3 regions of the Acetoanaerobium noterae genome follow, and region 2 is predicted to be linked to each of the others. Evidence: riboswitches for the same ligand, from Rfam matches in the RefSeq annotation. Region 2 holds a riboswitch; each other region holds the start of a gene.
The links. Region 2 has a riboswitch for cobalamin ahead of B5X47_RS03235 (CvfB family protein). Riboswitches for the same ligand answer to the same signal wherever they lie in the genome.
Positions count from the first base shown of each region.

Region 1: linked by a shared signal. The riboswitch ahead of B5X47_RS01870 (ABC transporter substrate-binding protein) and the one ahead of B5X47_RS03235 (CvfB family protein) in region 2 are both predicted to bind cobalamin.
Region 3: linked by a shared signal. The riboswitch ahead of B5X47_RS09535 (cobyrinate a,c-diamide synthase) and the one ahead of B5X47_RS03235 (CvfB family protein) in region 2 are both predicted to bind cobalamin.

Region 1 covers NZ_FUYN01000001.1:372,265-375,551, forward strand. Annotated here, with positions in the region: gene B5X47_RS01865 (FecCD family ABC transporter permease) at 1-323, opposite strand, end outside; gene B5X47_RS01870 (ABC transporter substrate-binding protein) at 346-1,293, opposite strand; cobalamin riboswitch at 1,411-1,587, opposite strand; gene dapD (2,3,4,5-tetrahydropyridine-2,6-dicarboxylate N-acetyltransferase) at 1,784-2,500, opposite strand; gene dapB (4-hydroxy-tetrahydrodipicolinate reductase) at 2,598-3,287, opposite strand, start outside.
Region 2 covers NZ_FUYN01000001.1:642,360-645,646, forward strand. Annotated here, with positions in the region: gene B5X47_RS03225 (hypothetical protein) at 1-26, shown strand, start outside; gene B5X47_RS03230 (CBS domain-containing protein) at 8-460, opposite strand; gene B5X47_RS03235 (CvfB family protein) at 503-1,333, opposite strand; cobalamin riboswitch at 1,621-1,811, opposite strand; gene B5X47_RS03240 (ABC transporter substrate binding protein) at 1,821-3,287, opposite strand, start outside.
Region 3 covers NZ_FUYN01000004.1:214,102-217,388, reverse strand. Annotated here, with positions in the region: gene B5X47_RS09545 (HAD family hydrolase) at 1-59, opposite strand, end outside; gene B5X47_RS09540 (hypothetical protein) at 194-1,267, shown strand; cobalamin riboswitch at 1,373-1,549, shown strand; gene B5X47_RS09535 (cobyrinate a,c-diamide synthase) at 1,760-3,130, shown strand; gene cbiB (adenosylcobinamide-phosphate synthase CbiB) at 3,114-3,287, shown strand, end outside.

The DNA of each region.
Region 1 (3,287 bases), 270 kb from region 2:
AGCACATATGGGTCTGCCATTGGATTTTTGAACATACCCTGAAATGCTGCTCCTGATACCGACAGCCCCATTCCCACAAAAGCTGCTAGGATTATTCTAGGAAGTCTTATCTGCCAAATAATAGTTATTTGATTTCTTTTAATATCATCAAGCGAGATTAAATCATCTACAAGAGGTAGCTTTGACAATAGAATTCTCACTGCTTTATCTATAGAAATATCTGCTACTCCAGTCATACTAGATATCACTATCCCTAACATCAACATTATTGTCAAAATTATAAACATTAATTTGTAGAATGATTTTTTCTCTGTAAAGCTCATAGCCTTCCTCATTTCGTCATTATTAGAATTTGTCAGGATGAAGTATCTTTGCTAATTCCTCTAATCCATCAGCAAGTCTAGGTCCTTGTCTATCTAGCATATTATTATCAATTTCAAATAACCTGCCCTCTTTAACTGCTGTTAGCTCATTATATCCATTTGCTGATTTTATTCCTGCTTTTGCTTCAAAGTATTTTGAACAAATCACTATATCTGGATCTTTTTCTACGAGTGCCTCGAGATTATATTTCCATCCTGTGGCATCATTTGCTATGTTTTCTCCACCAGCCATATCAATAATCTGAGAAATAAAAGTCTCACCTGTTGCTGTATAGTCTCCACCTTCGCCATAAGAAACTACGTAATATGCCTTTGGTTTAGGCTGATTTTCAACTGCCTCCTTAACTTTCTTTACCTTTGCTTGCATATCCGCTACTACGGCATTTGCATTTTCATCTGCATTTAATAGCCTTCCTGTTTTTAAAATTGTGTCATATACCCCTTCAAAGCTCTCTTCTCCATATAGAACTGCTACCGTAAGTCCTGAATCTTCTAATTTTTTTAAGACATCTGGATCAAAATGAGTAGATGCAATTATTAAATCAGGGTCAAGCTCCAATATTTTTTCTATGTTAGGCTCTCTCAGGCTCCCTATTGATTCCTTTTCTAAAACCTGCTCAGGGTAATCACAATAATCCGTCCTGGCTACTAACTTAGCTTCCATACCAAGCGCATAAATAGTCTCTGTGATATTTGGTGCTATGGATATTATCCTTTGAGGTTCATTTTCTATAGTAACTTTTCTTCCCATAGAATCAGTAATTTCAAGTGGATAGAGCTTAGACGCTGTATTCGTTTGTATATTTTCCTCCTCTTCAGTCTGGGCTGGTGCCTGACAACCCGTAAAGCTTAACAAAGCTATCATAAATAAAATCAATGTCCTTACTAAGGTTTTTTTATTAAATGTCATTTTTATATCCCCTTCGTAAATATAATTATTAAATCTGCTTGTATCCTTGCATAAAAATACACTTACCCTTAAAGGAAAGTGTCGACATAAATACTTCAATCCTCCCTCCGAAGATAGTAATAATAATAAGATAAGGCAGGTTTCCTGGCTCATGGTTCATCCTAATCTTCGGCCTTCTCAGTTTCCCAATGGCTTAATCGAATTTCGTTCCCATATACAGTAGCGGGGGCTGCAGTGGAATTTAACCACTTTCCCTTTTAACCCATCAAGGGCACCATATCTTTTATAATTTTTTTAAACTTATAATTTTTATTATATCAGTTTTATTCAAAAACAACAAATTTGCTTTAAAGCAAATTAAGAACAGTTCCAACTTAATACAATCAAAGATTTTTAATTGACACCTAGAAACCCTATTGTATTCATAATAAAAATCCTGATTTTATTTAGTAGAATTTAAAATCAGGATTTTTATAAATTTAAGCATTTTTTATTTTCTTAAGTCATCTAATATTTGAGTCTTTTCTTTAGTTTTATCATCCTTAAGCTTAATAACTCTCGCAGGTGAACCTGCAACAACTGTATTTTCTGGGACATCTTCAGTAACTACAGCTCCAGCAGCAACTACACTGTTATTTCCAATTACTACACCCTCTAGCACTACTGCATTTGCTCCAACTAGAACGTCATCTCCCACTATAACTGGTGTTTTACTAGGTGGTTCTAGTACACCAGCAATAACCGCTCCCGCTCCTATATGAGATCTTTTTCCTATTGTTCCTCTAGCTCCAACTACAGCATTCATATCTATCATTGTTTCATCGCCAATTTCTGCTCCAATATTTATTACTGCTCCCATCATTATAACGGCATTTTTCCCTATAGATACTCTATCTCTAATTACTGCTCCTGGCTCAATTCTCGCATCAAATTTTGTATAGTCTGACATAGGAATAGCGGAATTTCTTCTATCATTTTCTATATAATAAAACTCAATCTGATTTTTATTTAGCTCCAAGAATTTATTTATTTCATCAGCTTCTCCAAATAAAATTCTCGATTTTCCTTCTCCAAAAACCATTAATTCATTAATAGCTTCATAATTTAGGTCTCCCTTAACATATAGCTTTACCGGAGTGGTTTTCTTAGCTTCCTTTATAAATCTAGCAATTTCATATGCATCTGTTAGTTTAGTTTCGTTAGTCATAATGTTTTTTATGATAAATTAATTATCATAATCTCCTTTTTATTATTTACGTAATTTATGGTCTACGTATAAAACCATATATTTTTGTTTTTAATTTTTAAATTTCAAACATATCTTGCATGCAGTACATTCCTTTTTCTTTCCCATAAAGCCATTTTGCAGCATCAATAGCTCCATCTGCAAACAAATCCTTAGAAAGTGCTGTGTGCTTTATTTCAATAATGTCACTGCTTCCTGCAAATATAACTTCATGCTCACCAAAGATGTTTCCTCCTCTAACTGCATGTATCCCTATTTCATTTGTCGTCCTAGGATTGGTTCTTCCTTGTCTTCCATTTACAAAGTTTTTTGGGGTGGATATACTAGAATTTACTGCATCAGCTAAAATATATGCAGTACCACTAGGTGCATCTACTTTCTTATTGTGATGCTTTTCAATTATTTCAATATCATAGCTTCGCTCATCTAGTAATCTTGAATATTTTTCTAAAATTGTCTTTAATAAATTTATTCCAAAAGACATATTTGCAGAGTATAAAATGGCAATATCTGAGCTATAGCTGTGTATTTTTTCAATTTGAGCTGCATCGTAGCCTGTAGTTGCAAGAACAAGACTAATCCCATGCTCCTTTGCAAATAATAATAGTTCATCTAGACATGAGTGGTGAGAAAAATCAATAATTAAATCAGGATATATATCTGAATCAGCTGGTTTTTCAAAAACTCTACATTTATTTTCATAAAGCTCTGGTCTAGCGTCTATTCCCATTACTAGATTAAACATATC
Region 2 (3,287 bases):
AGAAAAGCTATGCCATTGAGGCATAGCTTTTTATAATGTCTCTCCTACTTATAATTCCAACTAATTTTCCTTCTTCTATAACAGGGAGCCTATTCACCTTATGCTTTGTCATAAGGTTGGCTGCATCTGGTACGCTTTGCTCTGCTTCAATTACTATCACTGGGGTAGTCATTACATCCTCAACAAACATCCCTGTCATTTTCTTTAATTGCTTCTCAAATTTACTAGGATTGTCAATAAAAATATAGCTGTCAAAAATAGCCAAATATCTAGGAGGCTTTATTTCTCCTCCCCTATACATTAAATCGCCTTCAGTTATTATGCCTATAACGTGGCCAGCTTCATCCACAACTGGAAGTCCTGTTATATTATGCTCTAACAACAGCTTAATGGCTTTTTCAACTGAATCCGACTTTGAAACAGTAATAACATTTGGAGTCATTATATCTTTTGCTTTCATAGACACTCCCCCTTTAACCATTTTTTACCCTAAATTTTTAGCTTAAAGCTTTTTTAAAGATATTCCATCTTCCTTTAACTCGACCTTTTCTTCTCTAAGAAGTCTACCAAGACCTTTTTTGAAGGATTTTTTGCTCATGCTGAGCTGCTTTCTGATTTCATCAGGCTCTGAGCTGTCATTAAGTGCTAAAAATCCACCTTGTTTTTCTATTTCCTTCAATATTGTATAAGAGTCCTTATCTATCTGCTCAAGAGGCTTTAATCTAAGACTGAGCTTTAACTTGCCTTCTTCATCTTTTTCTACTACTCTAGCCTTAATCATATCTCCTCGTTTATATATACGAAGAGCTTCACTGATTGGGAGCATACCGTGATATCTTCTATCGACAGCTACAAAAATACCTACATCTTTTTTTATACTGTAAATCATACCTTCAACCATATCATCTACATCGTAAGGAGACTCTCCTGATAATATCTCATAGGTGTGCATAGTAGCACACAACCTATCGCTCTTATCGATATAGAGTCCTACCATGTACTCATTTCCTTCTTCAACCTTGATAGTCTGCTCTCTAAATGGTAAGAGCAAGTCTTTTTCTAAACCCCAATCCATAAAAGCTCCAATATCTGTTATCTGGGATACTTTTAGCAAAGCTATAGTACCTAAAGTTAGCTTTGGTTTTTCAGTTGTTGCTACTAGTCTATCCTTAGAATCTCTATATATAAATACGTCAATTTCATCGTCAATACAAAGTGTGCTTGGGACATATTTTTTAGGAAGAAGTACTTGATCATCCTCATCTCCTAAATATGCTCCAATAGTAGCAAACCTAACTACCTTTAATATTTGTCTTTCACCTAACAATATCATACCCTTACCTCCAAAAAACTATTATTAAATTAGTTTACCACATAATCGAAAAAAAACTCCCTTTATTTTTTAAAGGAAGTTTAAGCATTTTGGAAATAATGCAGTTAAAAGCTGCTATTACTCCGCAATGTTAGGGGCATAAAAGGGTAACCGGCTCTTGAAATGAGCGTAACGAAGAGCCGATTAATTGGGAGGATTAAAAAACTCCTCTTACGAAGATAAGAGGAGCTTAGGATTCATATATAAACATGAGCACTTTGCTTTAACCTCTCTATCTCTCGTAGAGTTTCTGGCTAATAATACAGGCAGGTATTCTGGCTTGAGGATTATCATTTTTACTTTCCTTCCCAATTCTCCGTTGAATCAGTGGATTAATAAGTAAAAACTACTCTCTTACAGCGGCGGGACCGCGTGGGAATTTCACCCAACTTCTCTTTTAATCAATCTTTCGATTAAACCATGTATCATAGTTATTAAGTTTTCTATATTAATTATATCCATCTTGTAAATTTCTGTCAACACCCTTACTTTCTAACAATAAAAAAGCTTGCTCCTCTGGCACAGGCTTTGAATAATAATAGCCTTGGACTTTATCACAATTATATTTTTTAAGTGTATCTAGTTGAAGCTTAGTTTCAACTCCTTCAGCTATTACTTCTAGATTCAGCTTGTGAGCCATAGATATAATAAAGCTTGCTAGATTTTCAGTTATTGTATTTTTCGTTATATCCTCAACAAATGCCCTATCCATCTTAAGCGTTGTTATAGGAAGGTTTTGTAAATAGCTAAGCGATGAATATCCTGTTCCAAAATCATCAAGAGATATGGATACTCCTTTACTTCTCAAAGTCTCTAGCTTTGTGTATGCTTCTTGAACTGAACGTATAAGTACAGTTTCAGTGATTTCTAATTCTATCAGCTTAAAATCAAGATTCTTACTTTCTATAGTAGCTAAAATAAAATCTGTGAAATCATCTTGGATTAATTGCACTATAGATATATTTACAGATACCTTTATATCTTTATATCCTCTTTTAATAAGCTTAGATGCAAAATCGCAGGAATTTACAAATACCCATTTACCTATAGCTACTATTTTTTGGCTTTCCTCAGCAATCTTAATAAAATCATTCGGAGGCACCATTCCTAGCTCTCTGCTTTTCCATCTAATCAAAGCTTCGAATCCAGATATTTTGTCATTAGAGGTTTTATACTGAGGTTGGAAATATAGCATAAACTCCTTATTATCAAGCGCAAATTGAAGGTTATGCTCTATTTTAGTTTTTTCTATAATTCTGTAATTCATCACATCATCAAAAAAGACGTAGCGCTCTTTACCTCTCTGTTTTGCTTCATACATTGCAATATCAGCGTTTTTCAGTAGTTGCTGAACTGTTTTCCCAGCAAAAGGATATACAGCAATTCCCATACTCAGTGTAGTGTGAATTTTTATCTTATCCATATATATAGGCTTATGAAAACAATTCATTATTTCCTGTGCTGCTATTTCAATCTGAGGCATCGATGCTGTTACTAAAAACGCAAATTCATCTCCACCGATTCTATATACACGTATAGACTGGCTTGATAAATTTAAGAATATTTTTGCAATTTCAATTAAAAATTCATCTCCAAAATGATGACCTAAGGTGTCATTAATATATTTAAAATTGTCAATGTCAATAATCATAAGTGCTGCAGTTATTGATTCCTGCTGTTTCACATGCTCTTGTATATCATTTGTAAGAGCAATTCTGTTTGGAAGCTTAGTCAGAGAATCGAAATAAACCAGTTTTTTTAGCTCCTCCTCAGAATTGTATATTTGCTCGTATAAATCATGCAGTTCTTCATTTTGGCTTTCTAGCTGTCTTTTAGTTCTTATTAGTCTCCTAGTGTAATATATTAGGCTAAGGACTAATATTATAAGTAAAAATATTACTGTCATAACCAAATA
Region 3 (3,287 bases), on a different contig from region 2:
ATTAGAGAATCCCTGTAAAAAGTACCATCTATATCAAAAAAAGCTGCAATTTTTTTCATGCAAGCACCTCCAGAATTATAATCACTTGGCTGTTTTTAATAGTATAATAGATATATGGGTATAAAACAAAAAGTATATAAAACTACTAAAAACTATTATACTAAGTATACCTTTAAAATGGAGGACTAAACCAATGAAATTTGAATTTGCAAAGATAACCAAGTCACGCCTAATGGGGAGTCTTGGGTTACATATAAAATGGCAGGATGAAAAAGAAACACTAAATCAATTCTTCTTATTGGATGCTGAAGAAGATGGAATAGCTGATTATGTAGGACTTCGTAATGCTAGTCTAAAGGATATATTTATTGAAGAAAATAGACTTATGGGTGGTCTGGGCTCTAGTATAATAAGAATAACAAAAAAAGAAGCGCTTAACTTACTGTATGAATATGCAAGAATTAATATTAAAAGCTCGCTGTCTTTTCCAGGAGATTTTTTAGAATATGAATATTTATTAAAAAGAGATACTACTGTGGACGAAGAAAAACTTTTTTTCAAAACCTGCGTAGCTATATCGGAGCCTATAGAGTTTATTAATTATATGACTATGAGACTAGTAGCTAAAGATAGCAAAGCTCTAAGATATTTTTCGTCTGAAAAAAAACCTCTTTATCCTGAGGTATCCTCAAAGGGAGCCGTGCTTTTAAAAAATACTGTTAGCAAAATGAATGATAATAGATACTACTCAAATGCGATAATTGAAGATGCTACAGGCTACTATAAGCTTAAGCTCGGATTTACTATAATAGATGAAAATCCATTTAAGCTTAGGTCCATATTAGCAGGAGAAAAACAGCCAGTTGACAGTGAAAGTGTTAGAAAAGAGATAAGTAGACCTGAGTATATAGCTCACTATAAAATTCAAGATGAAGAGCTAGTGCATAATTTAAAAAAGGCATATCCTACTTTATACAAAGTGCCTTTTGACAAAGGGGATATGTACACAAAGTTTAAGCCTCATAATGACCATGTTAAGGAAGAAGAATATAATATAAGCGACGATTTAGAGGCTGTTTTTTTTACGACAGAAAGCGAGCTTGTCTTTGCAGCACTTGATTCTAAAACGTATAAAGTTGGATTTAAGGTTTTAGAAACTATAGGTGGTTTAAGCTTAGTAAACGAATTTGTGTTTCCTTATCCAGTAATATATGATTATGCTGAATCAAAAGAGAACAGGTTTTCAGAATTTTTGGCATCGATTTAGCAGAAGTTTAATGCAAATCCATTGCAATAACTTGTATCTAAGCTTATAAAAATTCATTATATGATTGATTCTAGTTTTTCTTTATGGTATTATAAATGAGTAAATAAAATAATACGATGTTCAGGTGCTAGATAGCTTAATAGGGAAATGAGGTATTCCTCTGCAGCCCCCGCTACTGTAAAAGATGACGATTTCGTTGATGCCACTGCTTTTTTTAAAAGTGGGAAGGTACGAAAGAGGTTGATTCTTAGCCAGGAGACCTGCCTGTACATGCATGATACTTTCGGGGAGGAAGGATTCACACATATCTAGTTTTAAATTTAATTTACTTAGATATAGCATTAATTAGTAAATGAAAATTAAGTAAAGATATAATGTTGAACCAGGCCTTAGGTCTGGTTTTTTTATTGTAAATATAGCAGAACATACATGAGATATGAGCGATTTATATTGCTCTAATAGATTGAAATTTTGTGAAATTGGGAGGAAATTATGGATAGGATTATGATAGCTGCAACTCATAGTGGAGCAGGAAAAACTACAATCACAAGTGGATTGATGCGTGCGCTTAAGGATAAAGGTCTAAAAGTTCAGCCATATAAAGTAGGACCAGATTATATTGATACAAGCTACCATAAACAGGCCTCTGGATTAGATTCACATAATATAGACGAATTCATACTTCCAAAAGATGAAATAAGAAATATTTTTGCAGCCTATGCAAAGACATCGGATATATCAATAATAGAAGGAGTAATGGGCGTATATGATGGCTATCAATCAGACAGTGATTACTGTTCTAGTGCGTCTATGGCAAAAATTTTAAATTGCCCTGTTATTTTAGTAATAGATGCAAGGGCTATGGCAGGTTCAGCGGCTGCTTTAGTAAAAGGCTTCGTTGAGTTCGATAAAGACCTCGATATAGTGGGAGTAATTTTAAACAATGTTTCTAGCGAGAATCACTATGACATATTAAAGCAGGCAATAGAGAAAAATGTAAATGTGAAAGTATTAGGTAGGATACCTAAAAATTCAGATATATCATTACCATCTAGACATCTTGGACTAGTGATGCAATCAGAGCTGGATGATTCAGAGCAAAAATTGCAGACAATGGCAGACTTGGTTACTACATATTTGGATTTAGATGAAATTATAAAAATAAGCAAAGCAAAATCAACTTGGGAGTCTAAGCGAGCAATAAAAAGAAGTGATAAGAATCTAACGCTAGCTGTTGCTTTCGATAAAGCTTTCAACTTTTATTATCCAGATACGCTTAATATACTTAAGCTTGCAGGTATAAAGCTAGAATATTTTAGTCCGATAAGTGACAGTGAGCTTCCAGAATGTGATGGAATATATTTTGGAGGAGGATATCCTGAGATTTTTGCTAGAGAGCTATCTAATAACACTAAAATGAGAGCTAGTATTAAAGAGGCTTCTAATAATAACATGCCTATTTATGGAGAATGCGGCGGACTTATGTATTTAGGAGGTTATCTGATAGATAGTGATGGCAACAAATTTGATATGACTGGAATTCTATCTGGATACAGTAAGATGAGCGCAAAGCTCCAAAGATTCGGATATTGCCAAGGAAAACTTAATGAGTCAACCATAATAGGAGAAAAAGGGCAAATAGTAAGAGGGCATGAATTTCACCATTCAGAATTTATAACAGATTTAGAGCCTGTATATAGCATGGAAAAAGAAATGTCAGATTATAGTATAAAAACCTGGGCAGGAGGATATAAGTACAAAAATACATTTGGAACCTATCTTCATACTCATTTTGCTTCAGACTACAATCTTATATATAAATTTTGCTCAGCTTTGGAGGAATACAGTGAATCTAATTTATAGCATCCTAATAGCATTTATACTGGATTTGATATTTGGAGATCCCTATAGCTTTCCGCATCCGACTAGATTTATAGGAAAATACATAAATTTTATGGAAGCCAGCCTAAGAAAGAGCTTTAAATCTCAATCTCAGCTCAAATTTGCTGGATTTATCCTA